4 regions of the Serratia sp. AR11 genome follow, and region 3 is predicted to be linked to each of the others. Evidence: predicted binding sites of a transcription regulator. Region 3 holds the regulator's gene; each other region holds the start of a gene.
What was found. The regulator PurR, encoded in region 3, represses purine synthesis genes. The targets are predictions, from matches to a motif close to CANGCAAACGTTTGCNTG.

Region 1 (6,071 bases), 1.7 Mb from region 3:
AGACAGTTAAAATAGCCCCTGTCGCAAAATACCGACAACCCTCAGCAGGCAGCGCAATAAAAAGGGGCGCAATCTCTTGCGCCCCTCAGGCTACCGCTAAATGCTCGCTTAACCCAGTTGCTTACGGGCGTTGCGGAACATACGCATCCACGGGCTGTCTTCGCCCCACTCTTCCGGATGCCACGAGTTGCTGACGGTGCGGAATACCCGCTCCGGATGCGGCATCATCACCGTCGCGCGGCCATTGCTGCTGGTCACTGCGGTGATCCCGTTCGGTGAACCGTTCGGGTTGGCTGGGTAGGTTTCCGTGACCTGACCGGCATTATCGACAAAGCGCAACGCCACCAGGTTATGGTGCTCCAGAGCCGCCAGATGTGCAGCATCGCGCACCTCGACGTACCCTTCACCGTGCGAGACAGCGATCGGCATGCGTGAACCCGCCATACCCTGCATGAACAGCGACGGACTGGCCGCCACTTCCACCAGGCTAAAACGCGCTTCAAAACGGTCTGACAAATTGCGTACGAAACGCGGCCAATGTTCAGCCCCTGGGATCAGGTCGCGCAGGTTCGACATCATCTGGCAACCGTTACACACGCCCAACGCCAGGGTCTGCGGACGGTGGAAGAAGGATTCGAACTCGTCACGGACGCGATCGTTGAACAGAATCGACTTCGCCCAGCCTTCACCGGCGCCCAGTACGTCACCGTACGAGAAACCGCCGCAGGCCACCAGCGTATGGAAGTCCTGCAGGTCGCGACGGCCTTCCAGCAAATCGCTCATATGCACGTCTACCGCATCAAAACCGGCGCGATGGAATGCTGCCGCCATCTCAACGTGAGAGTTAACCCCCTGCTCGCGCAGTACCGCCACTTTAGGACGTGCGCCCTTGGCGATGTACGGCGCAGCAATGTCTTCTTCCGGAGCAAAGCTCAGTTTGACGTTCAGACCAGGATCGCGCTCATCCTGTTTGGCCTGGTGTTCCTGATCGGCACATTCCGGGTTATCACGCAGGCGCTGCATCTGCCAGGTAGTTTCCGCCCACCAGGTGCGCAGCGTGGCGCGGCTTTCGCTGTATACCGTTTTATCGCCCTGTGTGATCACAAAGCGATCGCCGGCCTGCACGTTGCCGATGTGATGAACATTGTCCGTCAGGCCGTGCTGAGCAAATACCTGCTGTACCGCTGCAAGCTGGTCAGCCGTAACCTGGATCACCGCGCCCAACTCTTCGTTGAACAGCGCAGCCAGCGCATCGTCGCCCAGCGCTTTGATATCCACCTGCACGCCGCAGTGGCCGGCAAACGCCATTTCCGCCAACGTGACCAACAGGCCGCCGTCGGAACGGTCGTGGTAAGCCAGCAGCGCGCGATCGGCCACCAACTGCTGCATGGCGTTAAAGAAGCCCGCCAACTGCTCAACGTTGCGCACGTCGGCCGGTTTGTCGCCCAGTTGACGATAAACCTGCGCCAGCGCAGTGGCACCCAGCGCGTTATGGCCGTTACCCAGGTCGATCAGCAGCAGTGCGCTGTCACCCTTATCGGTACGCAGTTGTGGCGTCACGGTGTGGCGGACATCTTCTACACGAGCAAAACCGGTGATCACCAGTGACAGCGGCGAGGTCATTTCGCGCTGTTCGTTGCCTTCCTGCCAGCGGGTTTTCATCGACATCGAGTCTTTGCCCACTGGAATAGTGATACCCAGCGCCGGACAAAGTTCTTCGCCCACCGCTTTCACCGCTTCATAAAGACCGGCGTCTTCACCCGGGTGACCGGCTGCCGCCATCCAGTTAGCGGAAAGCTTCACGCGCTTGAGCGAACCGATTTCGGTCGCGGCCAGGTTGGTCAGCGCTTCCCCGACCGCCAGGCGGCCAGAGGCAGCGAAGTCCAGCAGGGCTACCGGCGCACGTTCGCCGATCGACATCGCTTCACCGTAATAGCTGTCCAGGCTGGCGGTGGTAACCGCACAGTCGGCCACCGGGATCTGCCACGGGCCGACCATCTGATCGCGTGCCACCATACCGGTCACGGTACGGTCGCCAATGGTGATCAGGAAGGTTTTCTCTGCAACCGCCGGCAGATGCAGTACGCGGTTGACCGCATCATTCAGGGTGATCTCGTCACGCTGCAGCGGCTGGCCTTTGGCCTGCAGACGAGTCACGTCACGCGTCATCTTCGGCGTTTTGCCCAACAGCACGTCCAGCGGCATGTCGATTGGTTGGTTGTCGAAATGGCTGTCGTTCAGCGTCAAATGTTGTTCTTCGGTGGCTTCACCGATCACCGCATAAGGCGCACGCTCACGGCGGCAAATCTCGTCAAACTGCGCCATCTGCGCCGGTGCAATCGCCATCACATAGCGTTCCTGCGATTCGTTACACCAGACTTCCAGCGGACTCATGCCCGGCTCATCGTTCAGAATATCACGCAGTTCGAAACGACCACCGCGGCCACCGTCGCTGACCAGTTCAGGCATGGCGTTGGACAAGCCACCGGCACCGACATCGTGGATAAACAGAATCGGGTTTTGTTCGCCCAACTGCCAGCAGCGGTCGATCACTTCCTGGCAACGACGTTCCATTTCCGGGTTGTCGCGCTGTACCGAAGCGAAATCCAGATCGGCATCAGACTGGCCAGAGGCCATGGATGATGCCGCGCCGCCGCCCAGGCCGATATTCATTGCCGGGCCACCCAGCACCACCAGTTTGGCACCGACGGTGATTTCAGCTTTTTGTACGTGGTCGGCACGGATGTTACCGATACCGCCCGCCAGCATGATCGGCTTGTGGTAGCCACGCAGTTCCACGCCGTTATGGCTGTTGACCTGCTCTTCATAGGTACGGAAATACCCCACCAGCGCCGGACGGCCGAATTCGTTATTGAACGCCGCACCGCCCAATGGGCCGTCGGTCATGATGTCCAGTGCCGCCACAATGCGGTCTGGCTTGCCGAAATCCTGCTCCCATGGCTGTTCAAAACCGGGAATACGCAGGTTGGAAACCGAGAAGCCCACCAGACCGGCCTTGGGTTTGGCACCGCGGCCAGTCGCGCCTTCGTCACGGATCTCGCCGCCGGAGCCGGTAGCCGCACCCGGCCATGGGGAGATCGCCGTTGGGTGGTTATGAGTTTCCACCTTCATCAGGATATGAGCGGCTTCCTGATGGTAGTCATACTGGCCGCTTTCCGGTGCGGCGAAGAACCGACCGACCTGCGAGCCTTCCATCACGGCCGCGTTGTCTTTATATGCCGACAACACGTAATCCGGCGTCTGTTCGAAGGTATTTTTGATCATTTTGAACAGCGACTTCGGTTGCTGTTCGCCGTCGATGATCCAATCGGCATTGAAAATTTTATGGCGGCAGTGCTCGGAGTTGGCCTGCGCGAACATGTAGAGTTCGATATCCGTCGGGTTGCGCCCCAGACCGGTAAAGGCATTCAGCAGATAGTCGATTTCGTCTTCGGCCAGAGCCAGGCCCAGCTTGAGGTTAGCCTGCTCCAGCGCGCTGCGCCCTTCCCCCAGCATATCGACCCTCTGGTAAGGTGCCGGCTGATGCTGAGCGAACAGTTGCTCCGCCTGTTGCAGGCTGCTGAAGACGGTTTCCATCATGCGGTCGTGCAACAAGGTGGCAAGCTGCTGCCATTGGACTTCGGTCAGCGCCTCTGCCTTGACGTAGAACGCCAGACCGCGCTCCAGCCGCAGCACCTGCTTCAAACCGCAGTTATGGGCGATATCGCTGGCTTTGGAAGACCACGGAGAAAGGGTACCCGGACGCGGCGTCACCAACAGCAGGCGGCCTTCAGGGGCATGTTCGGCGAGAGAGGGGCCGTACTTGAGCAGGCGCGCGAGCTTGGCGTGCTCTTCGGTATTTAACGGTGCGCTAACATCAGCAAAGTGGACGTACTCGGCGTAGATATCACTGACCGGAAGTTGAGCGTCCTGGCAGCGGGACAGCAGTTTGGTAACACGAAAAGCCGACAAAGCGGGCGAACCACGCAGTATTTCCATAATCAAAGTTCTCTCGTCTTCGAAGCAACTGACTTCAGCACTTCATTGGGCGCAACAGGGGGAAAACGCGCGCCATTATAGAGAATCTACGCCGCCGACGAAACCGTTTGCGTAGCTATTATTGATAAAAGCTCTCCGCCCCCTCGAATTGTCATAACGTGTCAATAAAGTTGCGCGCTGGCGTTTTGTTGCGCAAAATGCCCCGGCACTGTTGATTTAACCATAAGAAAAGACTGGTCAGCCGTCGGCAGTGCATGTGTGCCACCACTGGATAACTATTTGAAACGCCTTAAAATAAACTACATTCTAATCGGTGTTGTTACCTTGCTTCTGGCGCTCGCCCTGTGGCCCAATATTACCTGGCGCGGCGGTCAGGGCGGGCAACTCGAAGAGATCAAATCGCGCGGAGAGTTGCGTATCAGTACGCTAAACTCGCCGTTGACCTATTTCACCACCAAGCAGGGGCCGAGTGGTCTCGACTACGAGTTGGCAAAACGCTTCGCCAACTACCTGGGCGTGAAACTGGTGGTGATCCCGCACAAGAACATTAATGACCTGTTTGACGATTTGGACGATGACGATGCCGACCTGTTGGCCGCCGGTCTGATCTACAATCAGGATCGCCTCAGCCGCGCGCGCACTGGCCCGGCTTATTATTCCGTTTCCCAACAGTTGGTTTATCGCCTGGGTACGGCTAGACCGAAAACCTTTGCTGATATTAAAGGCAAACTGGCGGTGGCCTCCGGTTCGGCACACGTCAGCACCCTGAAACAGCTCAAGCAAAGTAAATTCCCGGATCTCAGTTGGGAAGCCTCCAGCGATCTCACCTCCAAAGAGCTGCTCGAGCAGGTGGCCGACGGCAAGCTGGATTACACCCTCGGCGATTCCGTCACCATCGCGCTGTTGCAACGCATCCACCCGCAATTGGCAGTGGCGTTCGACGTCACCGATGAAGAACCGGTCACCTGGTATCTGAAACGTGGCACCGACGACAGTCTGTATGCGGCAATGCTGGACTTCTACAGCCAGATGGTGGATGACGGCACGCTGGCGCGGCTGGAAGAGAAGTACCTCGGCCACGTAGGCAGTTTCGATTACGTCGATACCAAAACCTTCCTGTCCGCCATCGATTCGGTGCTGCCGACTTTCCGTTCGCTATTTGAAAAGTACGCCAGCGAGATCGACTGGAAACTGCTGGCGGCCATTGCCTATCAGGAATCGCACTGGAACCCGCAGGCAACCTCACCGACCGGCGTGCGTGGCCTGATGATGCTGACACGAGCCACCGCCGACGGTCTGGGGGTTAACGATCGTCTCGATCCCGAGGAAAGTATTCAGGGCGGTGCCCTCTACCTGCAAAGGCTAATGGCCAAGGTGCCCGACAGCGTGCCGGAAGATGAACGTATCTGGTTCTCACTGGCAGCCTATAATATGGGCTGGGGCCATATGCTCGATGCCCGCAAACTGACCAAAATGCAAAAAGGCAATCCGGACAGCTGGGTCGACGTCAAACAGCGTCTGCCAATGCTCAGCCAGAAACGCTATTACCCGCAATTAACCTACGGCTATGCGCGTGGGCGCGAAGCCTATAACTACGTGGAAAACATTCGCCGCTATCAGGTCAGCCTGGTGGGTTATTTGCAGGAAAAAGAGAGAAAGGCGGCACAGGAAGCGGCCGAACAGGCTGACCTGGGGAAAGGTTATCCGGCCGTTACGCCGGAACTGGCACTGAATTTCTGATTATTCCGGCTTGTTATCTACATCGGTACGCTGCGCTTGTTTCAACGCCTTTTGCTGCTCACGACGCATGCGGAAAAAGTTGCTCAGCGTAGCGGCGCACTCCTCGGCCAGCACGCCGGACAGGATCTCCACCTGATGATTCATGCCGGGGTGGCGCAAAATATCCACCAGCGACCCTGCCGCACCGGTTTTAACATCGGCCGCGCCGTACACCAACCGACGAATACGGCTGTGCACCATAGCGCCTGCACACATCACGCAGGGTTCCAGAGTCACGTATAGGGTAGCATTCAGCAGACGGTAGTTCTGTAGCACCGCCCCGCCCTGCCGCA
Region 2 (6,071 bases), 2.3 Mb from region 3:
TGTACCACCTATTGTCCGGTAGCCAAGGTGAATCCGCTCTATCCGGGGCCAAAACAGGCGGGGCCGGACGGTGAGCGCCTGCGACTGAAAGATCCGGCGCTGTATGATGAGGCGCTGAAATATTGCACCAACTGCAAACGCTGTGAGGTGGCCTGTCCGTCCGACGTCAAAATCGGCGACATCATTCAGCGCGCCCGCGCCGACTTTGCCCAGAGCAAGCCCACTCTGCGTGACGCTATCCTCAGCCATACCGATCTCATGGGCTCGCTGTCGACGCCGTTTGCACCGATTGTTAATGCCGCTACCGGGCTTAAACCGGTGCGTGCCCTGCTCGACAAGGCGCTGAAGATTGATCATCGCCGCGAACTGCCCAAATACTCGTTCGGTACCTTCCGCCGCTGGTACCGTCAGCAGGCGCAGGCCCAACGGCGTTATGCCGAGCAGGTCGCGTTCTTCCACGGCTGCTTCGTTAATTACAACCATCCGCAACTGGGCAAGGATTTGATCAAGGTCTTTAATGCGATGGACATCGGCGTGCAGTTGCTTAAGCGGGAGAAATGCTGCGGCGTACCGCTGATCGCCAACGGTTTTATCGCCCAGGCCAGGAAACAGGCCAAAGTGAACGCCGAATCGCTGCACGAGACGGTGTTGGAGCGGGGTATCCCGGTCGTGGCAACCTCATCGAGCTGTACTTTTACCCTGCGTGATGAATACCCGCACCTGCTGGACGTGGACACCTCGGCGGTGCGTGAACGGGTGGAGCTGGCGACGCGCTATCTGTACCGCCTGATCAATCAAGGGCGCCAGCTGCCGTTGAAGCACACGCCGCTGCGGGTGGCCTATCATACGCCATGCCATATGGAAAAAATGGGCTGGACCGCCTATACGCTGGAGCTGTTGCGGCAGATACCGGGGCTGGAACTGGTGGTGCTGGACTCGCAGTGCTGCGGTATTGCCGGCACCTATGGTTTTAAATCGGAGAACTATGAGACATCGCAGGGCATTGGGGCGTCGCTGTTCCGCCAGATAGAGGAGAGCGGGGTCGATTTGGTGGTGACTGACTGCGAAACCTGCAAATGGCAGATCGAGATGTCGACCAGCAAGCGCTGCGAACATCCGATCACCCTGCTGGCGCAGGCATTGGCTTAAGGGCGCAGCAGTTGTGTACTGCGCCCCGGAAAAGTTTATTGCTTCAGTTTCAGCGTTTTGATGATGCCTTCGGCCTCGCTCTGCGCCTGCTGCTGGTTATCCGCCGGCAGCGTCACCTGAATGGTCAGCATGTTGTTGTCCAGCGTGCCGATCAGGATAGAGGAGTAGGCTTTCTCGCCGCCGCTGGTGATGATGCTGTCCAACTGACGCAGCGGAACACCGTTAACGTCGATGGCTTTGTTGGTAATCACCTGCAGGTTGGCGTCGCGCGAGCGCTGGGTATCTTCCAGACGCTTGCTCAGGGTTTCCAGGCTGTCGGCCGTTTTATCGCCGAGGATCACGATCAGTGCACGCTGGCCGGTACTGTCGGCGTAAACGTGCATGTTGTTCGCCTGATTACCCAACTTGCCGCTTTGGTCCGCCATGCCCGCCGGCAGGGTGAACGCCAGCTTGCCATCCAGCAAGCTTACCTGTTGCCCGGCTGGGGCGCTGGCTGCGGCATCGCCTGCCGATGCCTTGGTGTCTTTGGTTTCGCCGTCACAGGCCGCCAGGCCAAGCACTAATAGGCTGATACCCATCAATTTTGCTACTTTACGCATTGGGCTTCCTTCTTCCTTTCAGGTAGGGGTTCTCTCACGTATCGCAACCTATTCCAGGGTGAAATGCAAGCAGAGGTTGTCATGGCGGATGGTGATGGCGGCCTCCGGGGGGCTGGCCGCCAATAATAACATGGGTCAGCCGGGTTGCAGGCTGCCGTCGTTCTGGCGGGCGGCAATGCGCTTAAGCAGCATATTCAGCAGTACGCCGTACATCGGCAGGAAGAACAGCAAGCAGATCAGTACCTTGAAGCTGTAATCCACCAGCGCGATTTCAACCCAGTTGTTAGCCATAAAGGCGTCGCTGCTCTTGTAGAACGCAATAAAGAAGAACGACAGGGTATCGCTGATGTTACCGAGGAACATGGCGGCGGCAGGAGCGACCCACCAGGCGCTGCGCTGACGCAGGCGATTGAAAACGTGGACGTCGAGGATCTGACCGAGCACATAAGCCATAAAGCTGGCGACGGCGATACGGGCGACAAACAGATTAAAGCTGCCCAAGGCGGCAAAGCCCTGCCATTCGCCCTGATAGGTCACGGTGGAGATCACGTACGAAATGAACAACGCCGGTACCATCACCGAAAGAATGATGCGTCGCGCCAGCGGAGCGCCGAAAATACGCACCGTCAGATCGGTCGCCAGGAAGATAAACGGAAAGGTAAAAGCACCCCAGGTGGTATGAAAGCCGAAAATGGACATCGGTAACTGCACCAGGTAGTTACTGGAGGTAATGATGACAATATGGAACAGCGATAGCCAGACCAACGCGGTAAGGCGCTGCCGAGCAGTAAACGAATACATGTTGTAGCCTTTTTAATAGTGGGGTGAGGGAACCCAGAATGTCTTTTCTGCGCCGAGAAATAAGCGTCGCGGCCGCATGATACGCGTTTGCGCAACCAATGCAATGGTTAAATTTAACGCAAACGTTAACGCATCTTGCACAGAAAAACTACCGGCGTAAACTATGCGCTAATGAGATGTGGCGAGCGTTCGCCGATCGTTTTCGACCGAGAAAAATTGCATGACTGACTTATTTGCCCAGGCCGACCAGACGCTTGATGCGCTGGGGCTGCGTTGTCCTGAACCGGTAATGATGGTGCGCAAAACCGTGCGCCATATGGATAACGGTGAAACTCTGCTGATCATCGCTGACGATCCGGCTACCACCCGCGACATTCCGGGGTTCTGCCGCTTTATGGAACACACGCTGGTGGCGCAGGAAACCGACACCGCGCCTTACCGCTATTTGTTGCGCAAAGGCGTTTGACGTTTATCACCGCCTGTTTGCCTGGCGTTTTGTAATATTTGCTGTGCGTCTGCTGCGCGAGCATGTAATGCCAGGCCATTGAAATCCTGTGGGCGGTAATAGTGGGCGGGTGCCGGAAGATGGCGCATGTCATCCGTCGGCCAGAGTTGCAGCTCGCCCAGACTGGCCAGACTGAACCCCTGAAGCTGTAGCGGTAACGTTAGGCGCTGTGGGGCGGTCTTTTCGAACGGGGGCAGCGCAGGCAGGCGATTGCTTCCGGTGGCGTAATCCCGTTTTAACACCAAAAACTTCTCCGGCACCCGGCGATGGCTGTCCCACCAGTCGCCGTCAATACCGTCAAACTGCCGCTGGGTCGCCGCGATGGATACCGCGCCAAGCTGGTGCAGAGCCTGAGGGAGCAGCCTCTCCATGGCGCTGTTGTAGGCAGTGAGAGAAACCGCCTGTCCTTGCAAAATTGCATCGATCGCCAGCCGTGCCCCCAGCAGATTGGAATACAAATCTTCCGGCGAAAAAGCCGAGACCTCCTCAGAAAACCCCGGCACGGAACGGTAGCCATACCACTGTGCAATCTCATGCCATGCCGCCATTTGAAAGGCGATCTCTCCTGCCAAATAGGCCGCCAGCGTATAGCGCTGTGCTGCATCCTGAGGTGGGCTAAAGGCGTTAAGCTGTATGCGACGCGTTGCCAGCTCAGGGCTAAGGTCGATATGCCACTGCTGACCCAATCGGGGTAGCAGTTGGCTGAAAAGGAAAAGGGTATTGTCGGCGGTATCACGGACGTGGGCGATATCGATAAACCCTCCCCGGTGGGTGTAGATCAAGCCCAATTGCTCACTGCCAATGCCCAGCAAGTTGCTGATGGCGTTGAAAGCGCTGTCGTTATAGTGATGGGTGCCAAGCCGGTCGGCATCCACCAGGTTACCTAATTGATAAAGCGGCACGGGAATACCCCAGGCTTGCGCTTTGAGGTTATAGCCAAAGGCGCAGCAGGGGCGCAAACCTCCCGGTGGTGGCAGTGGCGCGGCCACCGGCCAGGCAATTTGGCTTTCACCGACGGGATGCGAAGTGATCAGCGTTTCCAACGGTTTGGCGGGCAGCGAGAGGGGCAACAACAGAAAAAATAGCAGTGCAACAGAACGCATTAAAAAGCTTCCCCAACCTGAAAGTAAAATCCGCTGCTTCCACGCCCGACGCCAAAATCGAGCCGTACGTTCATTTTCGGTTTGAATTCAAAACGGTAACCCGCTCCCAGCGTAGGCAACCAGGGACCACGGCCCAGATCGCCGGCCTTGCTGCTTAGCGTTCCGGCACCGGCCCACAGCACGTACCCGTGCCGCCAGTTCAGCTTGCGACGATACTCGACCTGGCTACTGAACACATTCCTGTCGCGATAGCGGCCTTGATAATAGCCACGCATTCGTTGGTCGTCCCCCAGCTCAGACAGCCTGTCCCAGGGGACCTCGCCAGTGGTCAGGCGGCTGAAGGCATCCAACGCCAGCACGCTTTTCGCACTCAAACTGTGGTAGGCATTGTATTGGCCTTCAACGGCATTGAAACGGCTGTCACCGCCCAATTCCGGTGCAAAATAAGTGTCGCTCAGGCGAAAAAACTGACCCCGACTGGCATTGGAAACGAAATCACGGGTGTCGTAACTCAGCGAACCGCTGACTCCTGAGCTCAGTGAGGACACACCGGCGTTTTGGGCCCTTAGCAGGCTGCTGTCACCCTCATCGGGATCGCTGGCGTGAGTTGAGGAAAAGTCCCAGCCGATTCCTGCGTAGGTAGCGCTGGCAATGCGGTACAACAGCTGTGGCGCTATCTGGAATGACTGTTGAGTGTACTTTTCCTTGTTCCCCTCGTTATGCCCAGCCTGGTAGCCGGTGCCCCAGAAATAGGTGGGCATATTATTGAGAGAGCCGTCGGCAAAGAAGCGCCATTGGTCGTCAGCGAAAAAACTGTGGTTTTGGAAACCGACGCCAAAGGCCCCCGTCGAGCTGACAAAGCCTTTTAACGCCAGCGTCGAATTTTGGCTGACGTTGTCGTGGCTGTCCGGCCGATAGATCCCAACGATAGCGGTACCGAGGCCAAGACCGAGTTCGGGAGTATAAAACGGGCCAGGCAAGACACCCCAATCGATGGCTTTGCTGCTGTCGAAACGGTTGTCAGACCCCAGAGGGGCCAACATTTCATCTACTTGCTGACGTGACAATAAAGCGGCATCAACACCGGGCAACAGGACTAACAAGGCCAGGGGTAAACTGCGGGTAAATATCGCCATCAGAAGCGATATTCACCGGAAACCATGAAACTGTTGCGTTGGCTAAAGCCAAACTCGGTCAACACGTTGAAGTTTCGTGTGATCTCATATTGCGTGCCAACCAGGACATTCCATGGGGATTGCAGATGCTGCTTAACCTCGAAACGACCTTCGCCTTTCTGATTGGCCAGGGCCATCAGCGACTGCAGTTCTGCCGGCATTCTTAGATCAGACAGGCTGCCTTTGAACTCTTGCTGGACGTCCTGATACATGGTGCCGACCCAGAGGTTTAGATGACTCTGCCCACTGATACCTGGCACCAGGAAACGGTAACCTACGCGGGGTGACACCGTCAGCGCGGAAATCTGGCCGTCGAGGATATCGAAACTGGTACGGGTGTAGTTGGTATCGACCGAGGCGAACCAGTTGTCATATCCCCCGACTATTGTGGCACCCGCGCCGTAAGTGGTGCCCTTAAAATCAAGTTTGAAATCCAGATCGCGCAGTGTCCCTTGCTTATTCATGCCGTGTACGACATTGGCGATGATTTTTTCCATCATTTCTGAATGTTGGCTGGGATCGGCATCAACGGAGACCTGGGACAAAGAACTGCCTTTGGTATGGCCGACGATGCCGTAAACATTGAGGAACGGCAGCACCCAGGTATCCAGACGCATGGTTTCCGTTTTGCTCTGTTCGCGAGTTTTGCCCACATCGATTTTGAACAAATTTGACGGCAGATTGAATGTATCCCAACCCAAACCGGTAAAGTTGATGCTATCGACTTCTATATTCTGCC
Region 3 (6,071 bases):
GGCCACTAAGGTCAACCAGGGGCGCTTACTGCGCCCTTGTTTTTCCCGCGTGATTACCGCCTGCAACCGGGCGCAAAATTTGCCATAATGCGCGCTGCATTCGATGAAGATAAGAAACTGATGGCCGAAAAAAGTGATCTTAACGCCCTGAGTGGCCGTTTTCGTGGGTTTTACCCCGTAGTAATAGATATAGAAACTGCCGGATTTAATGCCAAAACTGACGCGCTGCTGGAGATTGCCGCCGTTACGTTAAAAATGGATGAAGACGGCTGGTTGCAGCAGGACGAAACCCTGCATTTTCACGTGGAGCCTTTTGAAGGTGCCAACCTGCAACCCGAAGCGCTGGCTTTTAACGGCATAGATCCGAGTAATCCCCTGCGCGGTGCGGTCAGTGAATACGATGCACTGCACGCTATTTTTAAAGCGGTGCGCAAGGGCATTAAGGATCGCGGTTGTAACCGGGCGATAATTGTGGCGCATAACGCCAATTTTGATCACAGTTTCCTGATGGCTGCCGCCGAGCGTGCCAGCCTGAAACGCAATCCTTTCCATCCTTTCGCCACCTTTGACACCGCGGCGTTAAGCGGACTGGTGTTGGGACAAACGGTACTGGCCAAAGCCTGCATTGCCGCCGATATTCCCTTCGATAGTGCCCAGGCCCATTCAGCGCTGTATGATACCGAGCAAACTGCTCAGCTGTTCTGCGAGCTGGTTAACCGCTGGAAACGCCTTGGCGGTTGGCCGCTGGCGGTCACGAATACCGACTAAGAAAAAAATCGGGCGGCCCAGTATTAGCTGGCACCGCCCGATGACTTCCAACAATAAAACCGAGCCGATTATGGCTGCTGGTCTTCCTGCTGTTTGTACTTCTCTGCCGTTTCTTTGATCAGCTGCTGCAATTCGCCGCGCTGATACATTTCCATGATGATATCACAGCCGCCTACCAGCTCACCGTCTACCCACAGCTGCGGGAAGGTCGGCCAGTTGGCGTATTTCGGCAACTCGGAACGGATGTCCGGGTTCTGCAGAATATCAACGTAAGCAAAGCGTTCGCCACAGGCAGACAGTGCCTGCACGGCTTGCGCCGAGAAACCGCAGTTTGGCAATTTCGGTGAACCTTTCATGTACAGCAGAATTGGGTTCTCAGTGATCTGGTGCTGAATTTTTTCAATCGTCGTCGTCATTATATTGCTTCCTCAAGCCAAATCTCATGGCTACAACATGCATCACACTGGCTATTGTAGCGGCTGGAACAGTTGCAAGAAAACGCCATCTTTTGCAAGGGCATTCCCCCGTTGTCAGTCGCGTCTCACCGGCAGGGCCTTTCCGGTCAAAACATATGCTCAGAATAACATTTTTAATCCGGCCATTTCACTAATATATTTCCTGTCAAAAAGTGCACATTAATAAATTCCCTGGCGGTCATTGTTGGTTTTTTATACATCAACAGTTTGATTTTTCGGCAAAAAAAATGCTATTAACGTTTTCTCACAATATGGATTATCATTTATGAGTTCTTCGCTGTTTTATATGGCGAAATTCGGGAATACTGTCACTCATTCGATATCTGTTCCGGGGCCAAGGTTGGTAACGTCGACATGCGTTTAATTCTTACGCTTTTTGTGCTGTTGTTTACACAGCTATTCTTTAATCTGGCGCATGCAGCGCCACAGGCACGTGTTGCCGCTGAGCAGCGCAAGAGCCACGTAAACGAAGCCCGGCCGGATGACCGCAAGAAAAAGAAAGCGGTTAAGGCCAGCAGCAAAAAAGTAAAAGTCACTACTCCGCAGAAAACCGCCAAGGTCTCCAAAGCCAAAACAGAAAAAACCGCTAAAAAGATCGTTAGCGCAAAATCGAAAAACAAAACTCATAAAATAGCCAAAATTAAAGTGACCCCGCCGAAGAAGGGCTATAAAAAAGGCTATGGGCGCCATCGTGAAACCGGTATGGCAACCGCCAAATTGGTGGCTGACGAAAAACCATTGAAGCTCAGCCCTGCGCACAAAAAACGCTACCAGCATGCCAAGCAAACCGCGATGGCCAAGCTGATGGATCAAATGGGTAAACCTTATCGCTGGGGTGGCTCCTCGCCAAGAACCGGCTTTGACTGTAGCGGTCTGATTTATTACGCCTATAAAGACATCGTTAAAATTAAAATGCCGCGTACCGCCAACGAGATGTATCACCTGCGTGACGCAGCGCCGATCAAGAAGAGTGAGCTGGAAAGCGGCGATCTGGTGTTCTTCCGCATTAACAACCGCGGCGTGGCCGACCATGTTGGGGTTTATTTGGGTAACGGCAAATTCATTCAGTCCCCGCGTACCGGTGAAGAAATCCGCATCAGCCAGCTCGATAACGACTACTGGCAAAACCACTACATCGGCGCACGCCGGGTAGTCACGCCAAAAACCATTCGATAAGCACCCTTGCGGCTGGCGCTGTCAGCCGCTCTCCCCTGATCATTTCCCCAAACCTCGTAGTCATAGCCAATCCCTTGCCCGTTCCCCCTGTAATTCATCGCGAAAATTGCTAAGCTAAATACCCACAATAAAAACAGGCCAATCTCATGCCCGTTGTTACGACGGTGGACTGGCACTGTACAAGGAGAAAGCAATGTCGTTCGAACTTCCTGCATTACCTTATGAAAAAAACGCCCTCGAACCGCACATTTCCGCAGAAACTCTGGAATACCATTATGGCAAGCATCACAACGCCTACGTGGTGAACCTGAACAATCTGCTGAAAGGCAGCAAGTTTGAAGGGTTGTCCCTCGAAGAGATCGTTAAGGCCTCTGACGGCGGCATCTTCAACAATGCGGCCCAGGTATGGAACCACACTTTCTATTGGCACTGTCTGTCGCCACAGGGCGGCGGTGAGCCTGAAGGTAAACTGGCCGTGGCGATTAATCAGGCATTTGGTTCTTTCGCCGAATTTAAACAGCAATTCAGCGACGCCGCAGTGAAAAACTTTGGCGCAGGCTGGACCTGGTTGGTGAAAAAACCGGAGGGTTCGCTGGCGATTGTTAACACCTCGAACGCAGCGACACCGCTAACCGGTGATGATAAACCGCTGCTGACCGTCGACGTTTGGGAACACGCCTATTACATCGATTACCGCAACGCACGACCTGCCTACCTGGAAAACTTCTGGGCACTGGTTAACTGGGCATTTGTGGAAAAGAACCTGGCGTAACGCGGGGAAAAACAATCAGGCGCAGCGGGCTGCGCCTGTTTTACTTGAGGGGATCAGTTCAAAGCAGCGGTGAAGCTGAAAGCAATAATCACGGCCAGTGCACAAACGGTGGTGAACAGTGACATTTTCAGATCGGTATCCATTACAACTCCTTTTCAGATTGGGTTTCCCAAGGGTAAAAGGCACACAATTAATGCGTCAAACCATTTTCACACAGTTGAACAATAAAATCTTGTTATCATTTCCCGGTTTATTATACCGATTACCTCTTCCACTTTGGCTCAATATGGGACAAAATTCGCAGTTCACAACTGTGTACCGGCAAAATGCCCCTCCTGATCAAGCGCTGACGACTTCAACACACTAAAAACTCAGTTTTCGCTTCTTTGGAGAAGGATCTACGCAGGCAAACGATTAACATCACACTTACATACTGCAACATGTGAGTTCAGGAGTCATTCTTTACATGGCAACGATTAAAGATGTGGCCAAACGCGCTGGCGTTTCCACCACCACCGTTTCGCACGTCATCAATAAGACTCGTTTCGTCGCCGAAGAGACAAAAGCGGCCGTTGGCGCTGCGATTAAAGAGCTGCATTACTCACCCAGCGCCGTAGCGCGCAGCCTGAAGGTCAATCACACCAAATCGATTGGCCTGCTGGCCACCTCCAGCGAAGCCCCCTACTTTGCCGAAGTGATCGAGGCGGTAGAAAACAGCTGCTACAGCAAAGGCTATACGCTGATTTTATGTAACTCGCACAACAATCTGGACAAACAGCGGGCCTATCTGGCGATGCTGGCGCAAAAGCGTGTCGATGGCCTGCTGGTGATGTGTTCGGAATATCCAGACCAATTGCTCGGCATGCTGGAAGACTACCGCAACATCCCAATGGTCGTGATGGACTGGGGCGCGGCCCGCGGTGATTTTACCGATAGCATCATTGATAACGCCTTCGCAGGCGGCTATCTGGCCGGGCGGTATCTGATTGAACGCGGTCACCGCGATATCGGAGCCATTCCAGGCCAACTGTCGCGCAATACCGGTGGCGGCCGCCATCAGGGCTTTTTAAAAGCCATGGAAGAAGCCAATATTGAAGTACGTGACGAGTGGATTGTTCAGGGTGACTTTGAGCCGGAATCCGGCTACAAGGCCATGCACCAGATCCTGTCGCAAAAACATCGCCCGACCGCGGTATTCTGCGGCGGCGACATCATGGCGATGGGCGCGATCTGCGCCGCCGACGAACTTGGGCTGCGGGTGCCACAAGACATTTCGGTGATTGGCTACGATAACGTGCGTAACGCCCGCTATTTCACCCCGGCACTGACCACCATTCATCAACCCAAAGAGCGTTTGGGTGAAATGGCGTTCACCATGTTGCTGGACCGTATTATCAGCAAGCGTGAAGAGTCGCAGGTGATTGAAGTGCATCCGAAACTGATTGAGCGTCGTTCGGTCGCTGACGGCCCATTCATCGATTACCGCCGCTAATTGCTAATGCCGGAGGCCGCTGTGGTTTCCGGCACCACTTCGCTTAGCCATTCCTGATTCAGCGTTTCACTGTCCCCCAGGTAATCCAACAGCCAGGCCATCGCCGGTGATGGCGTATTCTGCTGCCAGGTCAGACAACAGGGGCTGGCCGGAAACGGCTGCTGCAGCTGCAACGCTACCAGTTCCCCACGCTGCACCAATGGCAAGGCCTGATGCGCCGGCATCATGCCAACGCACAGGCCGGCACACAGACAATCCAGCGCCGAGGCCCAGTCCGGCACCACCAGCCGCCGTTGGTTGTCCAGTGTCCAGGTGACCCGCTTGGGCAGGTTGCGCGAGGTATCTTCCAGACACAGCGACGGGAAAGGCCGCAGTTGCTCATCTTTCAACAGGCCATCCATCATCGCCAGCGGATGCTGCGGACTAACCACGCACAGCCAGCGCATGTCGCCCATATCGCGAAAGGCAAACCCGCCGCCGACCGGCACCGCACGCGTCGCCCCAATCGCCATATCAGCACGCCCGTCCACCAGCGCATCCCAGACGCCGTTAAACACCTCAGGTTGAACCATCAGTTCTACGTCGGGGAAATGGCGATAGAAGTCCAGTACCAGTTGGCGGCAGCGCTGGGGTTTAACAATGATGTCTACCGCAATTTTCAGTTGGCCACGCCAACCGTTAGCCACCTGCTGACACTGGCGGCGGGTGTCGAGCATTTTTTTGATGACACTGCGTGCCTCCTGCACAAACACCACGCCGGCCGGGGTCAGTTCCACGTCACGATGACGCCGTTCAAACAGCGGAACCGCCAGCCATTGTTCCAATTGCCGCACGGTATAACTGACCGCCGAGGGCACTCGGTGCAGCTCATGCGCCGCTGCGCTGAAGCTGCCGGTGCGGGCGACCGCATCTACCACATCGAGAGAATATTCAGACCACATAACCTTGCCTTCAATTTTTTTAACAGCACCTCGCAAATATTACCGTTTCACAAGCAGAGATCCAGCCGGATACACTTGCCGGCGCTAAAAACCTGCGACAATAAAATATTAATGAGAAATACCATGCGAAATTCCTTTGGTTTTATGTTCTATCTTGCCGGCCTGAGTATGCTGGGTTACCTGGCCACCGACATGTACCTGCCCGCCTTTGGCATAATGCAGCAAGACCTGCAAATTTCCGCCGGGGCGATCAGCGCCAGCCTGAGTATCTTCCTGGCCGGCTTCGCCTTTGCTCAATTGCTCTGGGGGCCACTTTCCGACCGCCTCGGCCGTAAACCGGTGTTGCTGATTGGCCTGGCGCTGTTTGCCCTGGGTTGCCTTGGCATGCTGTGGGTACAAAATGCCGTTCAACTGTGGTCACTGCGTTTCATCCAGGCCATTGGCGT
Region 4 (6,071 bases), 560 kb from region 3:
CCGATGAGCAAAACTCTGGTGTTCTCCGATAACCTGGATCTGGACAAAGCACTGGCGCTTTACCGCCACTTCTACCAACGCGTCAACCTGGTGTTCGGTATAGGTACGCGTCTGACCTGCGATATTCCCGGAGTTAAACCGCTGAATATCGTTATCAAACTGGTCGAATGCAAAGGCAAACCGGTGGCTAAACTCTCCGACAGCCCGGGTAAAACCATCTGTCAGGATCAGGCCTTTGTAAAAGCGTTACGCAAAGCCTTCGATCTGCCGCTGGTAAAAAAAGCGAGCTAGCCCCCTGCCCGATAAACGTTAAAAAGCCGGCTGAAGACCTCACGCCGGCTTTTCCTTCTTTATATAGTCCTTCTCGTTGTTCCCTTTTCGCCCAGCCCCAAGAAATGTTGCACCAATCCGGCGATTTCTACTTGTGCTCTGCACCGCGGCAAGTAACATAGCAACATCCCCATATTCTTGGGTTATAAGCTATTTCTAAACCAAATTATTAAAGAGAGAAATCTATGAGCGTAGTGCCTGTAGTCGACGTACTGCAAGGCCGTGCTGCGGTTGACAGTGAAGTCACCGTACGCGGTTGGGTGCGTACCCGGAGAGATTCTAAAGCTGGTATCTCCTTCCTGGCCGTCTATGACGGTTCCTGCTTTGATCCGTTACAGGCCGTCGTTAATAATTCTCTGCCGAATTATCAGGATGAAGTGCTGCATCTGACCACGGGCTGTTCCATTGAAGTCACCGGCGTTGTGGTGGCATCTCCGGGCGAAGGTCAGAGTTTCGAACTGCAGGCAACCGCGATTAAAGTGGTTGGCTGGGTTGACGATCCTGACACCTACCCGATGGCGGCCAAACGTCACAGCATCGAATACCTGCGCGAAGTGGCTCACCTGCGCCCACGCACCAATCTGATCGGTGCCGTTGCCCGCGTACGTCATACGCTGGCACAGGCCATTCACCGTTTCTATCACGAGAACGGCTTCTTCTGGGTTTCCACCCCGCTGATCACCGCCTCCGATACCGAAGGTGCCGGTGAAATGTTCCGCGTTTCAACTCTGGATCTGGAAAATCTGCCGCGTACCGATAAGGGTGCGGTCGATTTCAGCCAGGACTTTTTCGGAAAAGAAGCCTTCCTGACCGTTTCCGGCCAGTTGAACGGCGAGACCTATGCCTGTGCGCTGTCGAAAATTTACACTTTCGGCCCCACTTTCCGCGCCGAGAACTCCAACACCAGCCGCCACCTGGCGGAGTTTTGGATGATCGAACCGGAAGTGGCGTTTGCCGATCTCGAAGACATCGCCGAGTTGGCGGAAAAAATGCTGAAGTATGTATTCCAGGCCGTATTGAACGAGCGTATGGATGACATGCAGTTCTTCGCCGAGCGCGTAGACAAAGACGCAATCGATCGCCTGCAGCGTTTTGTTACTTCTGACTTTGCTCAGGTTGATTACACCGAAGCGGTGGAAATCCTGATCGCCTCAGGTCAGACTTTCGAAAACCCGGTTTCCTGGGGTATCGACCTGTCTTCCGAACATGAGCGTTATTTGGCCGAGAAACACTTCAAAGCGCCGGTAGTAGTGAAAAACTACCCGAAAGACATCAAAGCTTTCTATATGCGTATGAACGATGACGGTAAAACCGTTGCCGCAATGGACGTTCTGGCTCCGGGCATTGGTGAAATCATCGGCGGTGCTCAGCGTGAAGAACGTCTGGACGTACTGGATCAGCGTCTGGAAGCCATGGGGCTGAATAAAGAAGACTACTGGTGGTATCGCGATCTGCGTCGTTACGGCACCGTTCCTCATGCCGGTTTCGGTTTGGGCTTTGAGCGTTTAATCGCCTATGTCACCGGCGTGCAAAACGTGCGTGATGTCATTCCGTTCCCGCGGACTCCACGTAATGCAACCTTTTAATTAATCAGATAATACATTTTCTAATTAATTTAGTTACAAAACCAAGGCCAGCTTTGCTGGCCTTTCGCATTTTTTAATATTGACGCGCGTCACAAAGTTCCCTGAATATTACTTTTTGTTACAAATGCTTTCATTCTGATACCTCATTGCGACATTGGTAGCATTTTCGTTCTAGATTAACCCGCCCGTGAATGGAACACTGCGTGCAGACACAGGACGACACCAATCTATCAACAATAGTTCCAAAAGAATTATTGGCGGCAGTGGCAAAGGTGTCCGAATAACACCAATGAGGGTAATATAATGATGAAGCGCAACATTCTTGCAGTGGTAATCCCGGCTCTGTTAGCAGCTGGTGCAGCAAACGCTGCTGAAATCTACAACAAAGACGGCAACAAACTGGATCTGTACGGTAAAGTTGACGGTCTGCACTACTTCTCAGACGACAAAGGTAATGATGGCGATCAGACCTATGTGCGTTTCGGCTTCAAAGGTGAAACCCAGATTACTGACCAACTGACCGGTTACGGCCAGTGGGAATACAACGTTCAGGCTAACCACGCTGAATCTCAAGGCACCGAAGGCACCAAGACTCGTCTGGGCTTCGCGGGTCTGAAATTTGCTGACTACGGTTCATTCGACTACGGCCGTAACTACGGCGTACTGTACGACGTGGAAGGCTGGACAGATATGCTGCCAGAGTTCGGTGGCGATACTTACACCTACACCGACAACTTCATGACTGGCCGTACCAACGGCGTTGCTACTTACCGTAACAACAACTTCTTCGGTCTGGTTGACGGTCTGAACTTCGCCGTTCAGTACCAGGGTAAGAACGAAAACGACGGCCGTGCTCTGAAGAAACAAAACGGCGACGGTTGGGGCCTGTCTTCTACTTATGACATCGGCGAAGGCATCAGCTTCGGTGCTGCATACGCATCATCTGATCGTACTGATGCGCAGACCAACGACTCCACAGCTAAAGGCGACAAGGCTGATGCGTGGACCGTGGGTGCTAAATACGACGCGAACAACGTCTACCTGGCAACCATGTACTCAGAAACCCGTAACATGACTCCATACGGCGAATCTGACTTCACCATCGCTGACAAAACTCAGAACTTCGAAGTGACTGCACAGTACCAGTTCGATTTCGGTCTGCGTCCAGAAGTTTCTTACCTGCAGTCTAAAGGTAAAAACCTGTCTAGCCGTACCGCACACGGCTCTAGCTTCGGCGGCGGCGATGCCGACCTGGTTAAATATGTTTCTGTTGGTACCACTTACTACTTCAACAAAAACATGTCTACCTACGTTGATTACAAAATCAACCTGCTGGACGAGAACGAATTCACCAAAGCTAACGCCATCGCTACCGACGACATCGTTGGTGTTGGCCTGGTTTACCAGTTCTAAGTTGTCTCACTTAACGCCGGTTCACCGTCGACTAAGTTAAAAAACAGGGCTTCGGCCCTGTTTTTGTTTTTGCGTCCCCCTAAATTTTTATCCTGCCAAATCCCCCTTCCCCCTCATTTTTTATGCTGAATATGCGTCCTTCACAAGATCGAGGTGTTTTTCTCGCAAACGGTTGGCAAAGGGCATAACTGGCGCTACCCTGATGCTTCTGTCTGCTTAACTCCGAGCCATGGAAGCACCTGACATGTTTGAAAAAATCACTGCTGCACCTGCCGATCCGATCCTGGGTCTGACCGACATTTTCCGCGCTGACGCTCGCCCTAACAAAATCAACCTGGGGATTGGCGTTTATAAAGATGAAACCGGTAAAACCCCGGTGCTGACCAGCGTTAAAAAAGCTGAGCAGTATCTGCTGGAAAATGAGACCACCAAAAACTATCTCGGCATTGAAGGTATTCCGGCGTTCGCCAACTGCACGCAAGAGCTGCTATTCGGCAAACAAAGCCCAATTATTGCCGACAAGCGTGCGCGCACTGCACAAACTCCTGGTGGCACCGGCGGCCTGCGTGTTGCAGCTGACTTCATCGCCAACCAGACCAGCGCGAAACGCATCTGGATCAGCAACCCAAGCTGGCCGAACCACAACAACGTGTTTGGTGCGGTCGGTCTGGAAGTGTTGGAATACGCTTACTACGACGCCGCCAATCATGCGCTGGACTTCGATGGTCTGCTCCGCAGCCTGAAACAGGCTCAGGCTGGCGATGTGGTGCTGTTCCACGGTTGCTGCCATAACCCAACCGGCATCGACCCAACGGCTGAGCAGTGGGCTCAATTGGCCGAGCTGTCTGTGGCTAACGGTTGGTTGCCACTGTTTGACTTCGCATACCAGGGCTTTGCGAAAGGATTGGAAGAAGATGCTCAGGGCCTGCGTATTTTTGCCGCCAAGCATCAGGAACTGATCGTCGCCAGTTCTTACTCGAAGAACTTCGGTCTTTACAACGAACGCGTGGGTGCCTGTACCGTCGTTGCTGCTGATGCAGAAACCGCCGATCGTGCCTTCAGCCAGGTGAAAGCGGCTATCCGCGCCAACTACTCCAACCCGCCGTCACACGGTGCTGCCATTGTGGCAACCATCTTGGGCGACGATGCGTTGCGTGCGCTGTGGGAGCAGGAACTGACTGACATGCGTCAACGTATTCACCGCATGCGTCAGCTGTTTGTGAATACCCTGCAGGAGAAAGGCGCTGAGCAGGACTTCAGCTTTATCATCAATCAGAACGGCATGTTCTCATTCAGCGGGCTGACCAAAGAACAGGTTCTGCGTCTGCGTGAGGAATTTGGCGTCTACGCCGTTAACTCCGGCCGCGTTAACGTTGCCGGCATGACACCAGACAATATGGCGCCGCTGTGCGAAGCCATCGTCGCCGTGCTGTAAAACCGTCGCGCGACACATAGCAAAAGGGGCGCTCAAAGCGCCCCTTAGTTATTTCTGCCGGAAATAACTTACCAGATGGCCGGCTCTTCACGCAGGAAAGGGTTGGTTTCACGTTCTTGACCGAAGGTCGACATTGGCCCATGACCTGGGATAAACGCCATGTCATCACCCTGCGGCAATAACTTGGTGCGGATCGAGTTAATCAACGCCTGGTGATCGCCTTGAGGGAAATCACTGCGCCCAACGCCGCCGTTAAACAGCACGTCGCCCACCAGCGCCAATCGCGCCTGATCATTAATAAACACGATATGGCCAGGAGTGTGACCAGGGCAATGCAGCACCTTGAGCGTCATTTCGCCCACCTGCACGCTGTCCCCTTCTTCCAGCCACCGGGTTGGCGTCAGCGGTGCGCACTCTTCCAGCCCAAACATGCGGCTCTGCGCAGGCAGGCCATCCAGCCAGAAGGCATCCCTCTTATCCGGGCCGTAGATCGGCACCTGATAAAACTCTGCCAACTCAGCGGCCGCGCCAACGTGATCGAGATGACCATGCGTCAGCAGGATCTGCGTAACGGTTACGCCCTGCCTGGCTATTTCGGCCTTCAGTTTTTCAGGTTCACCGCCGGGATCGACCAACGCCGCCTGTTGGGTGCTCTCACACCAGATCAGGCTGCAGTTCTGACTAAAAGCGGTAACGGGAATAATGTGGTATTTCATAAGGCTCCAACGACAACGGCGCCACACCCTGTCGGGCTGGCGCTACTCACTTGTGGTGCACAGCGATTACCAGGTCCGCACCGGGCCGGTATCGATGTGTACGAAGTTGCTACGTGGGTAATATCCTACACCACCGGCGCTCATTTTTAACGCCGCTTTACGGATATTACTCAGTTGGATGCCTTCGATATGGAAGTCCATCGCCTGGCCTTTGGTGTGGTAGCTGTGCTTGGCTACACCGCGACTGCGTGCACGCAGCTCATTGTTGGTATCCAGGGAACGATAACCTGAAACCAACTGCACCGGCTTGTTGGTGCCCAACAGACCTTGCAGACGGTAGAGATGATCGAACAAACGAGGATCGATCGACTTGACCTTATTGGCACGATAATCACGGAAGAGATGATTAAGACGGACTAATTCGTCTTTATTATATCCCTTACCGTCGAAGAATTCGGCTTTAAGCGATTCGCCCGTATGCATATTATTTACAACCAGAATACGCGGGCGTGAAGTAGAAAGACTGGCAAAGGCTTGCCCAGGGAGCAGCGCTATGCCCACAGCGGCGCTACCTAACGCCAGCCATTTACG

Region 1: the regulator PurR is predicted to act here: its motif matches at 4,096-4,113, upstream of purL (phosphoribosylformylglycinamidine synthase).
Region 2: the regulator PurR is predicted to act here: its motif matches at 2,665-2,682, upstream of tusA (sulfurtransferase TusA).
Region 4: the regulator PurR is predicted to act here: its motif matches at 3,491-3,508, upstream of ACSOSI_RS09160 (amino acid aminotransferase).

What each region holds. Positions count from the first base shown of each region.
Region 1 is NZ_CM150739.1:4,153,340-4,159,410, forward strand. Features, by position in the region: gene purL (phosphoribosylformylglycinamidine synthase) at 109-3,999, opposite strand; gene mltF (membrane-bound lytic murein transglycosylase MltF) at 4,279-5,739, shown strand; gene tadA (tRNA adenosine(34) deaminase TadA) at 5,740-6,071, opposite strand, start outside.
Region 2 is NZ_CM150739.1:200,637-206,707, forward strand. Features, by position in the region: gene glpC (anaerobic glycerol-3-phosphate dehydrogenase subunit GlpC) at 1-1,149, shown strand, start outside; gene ACSOSI_RS00915 (DcrB family lipoprotein) at 1,185-1,748, opposite strand; gene ACSOSI_RS00920 (7-cyano-7-deazaguanine/7-aminomethyl-7-deazaguanine transporter) at 1,884-2,549, opposite strand; gene tusA (sulfurtransferase TusA) at 2,770-3,015, shown strand; gene ACSOSI_RS00930 (DUF4056 domain-containing protein) at 2,991-4,157, opposite strand; gene ACSOSI_RS00935 (outer membrane protein assembly factor) at 4,157-5,293, opposite strand; gene ACSOSI_RS00940 (hypothetical protein) at 5,293-6,071, opposite strand, start outside.
Region 3 is NZ_CM150739.1:2,488,897-2,494,967, reverse strand. Features, by position in the region: gene gloA (lactoylglutathione lyase) at 1-9, shown strand, start outside; gene rnt (ribonuclease T) at 88-768, shown strand; gene ACSOSI_RS11905 (Grx4 family monothiol glutaredoxin) at 837-1,184, opposite strand; gene ACSOSI_RS11900 (C40 family peptidase) at 1,599-2,420, shown strand; gene sodB (superoxide dismutase [Fe]) at 2,614-3,192, shown strand; gene cydH (cytochrome bd-I oxidase subunit CydH) at 3,246-3,335, opposite strand; gene purR (HTH-type transcriptional repressor PurR) at 3,659-4,684, shown strand; gene punR (DNA-binding transcriptional activator PunR) at 4,681-5,625, opposite strand; gene punC (purine nucleoside transporter PunC) at 5,749-6,071, shown strand, end outside.
Region 4 is NZ_CM150739.1:1,924,851-1,930,921, reverse strand. Features, by position in the region: gene pncB (nicotinate phosphoribosyltransferase) at 1-291, shown strand, start outside; gene asnS (asparagine--tRNA ligase) at 516-1,916, shown strand; gene ompC (porin OmpC) at 2,220-3,329, shown strand; gene ACSOSI_RS09160 (amino acid aminotransferase) at 3,574-4,764, shown strand; gene ACSOSI_RS09155 (MBL fold metallo-hydrolase) at 4,833-5,480, opposite strand; gene mepK (peptidoglycan L,D-endopeptidase MepK) at 5,547-6,071, opposite strand, start outside.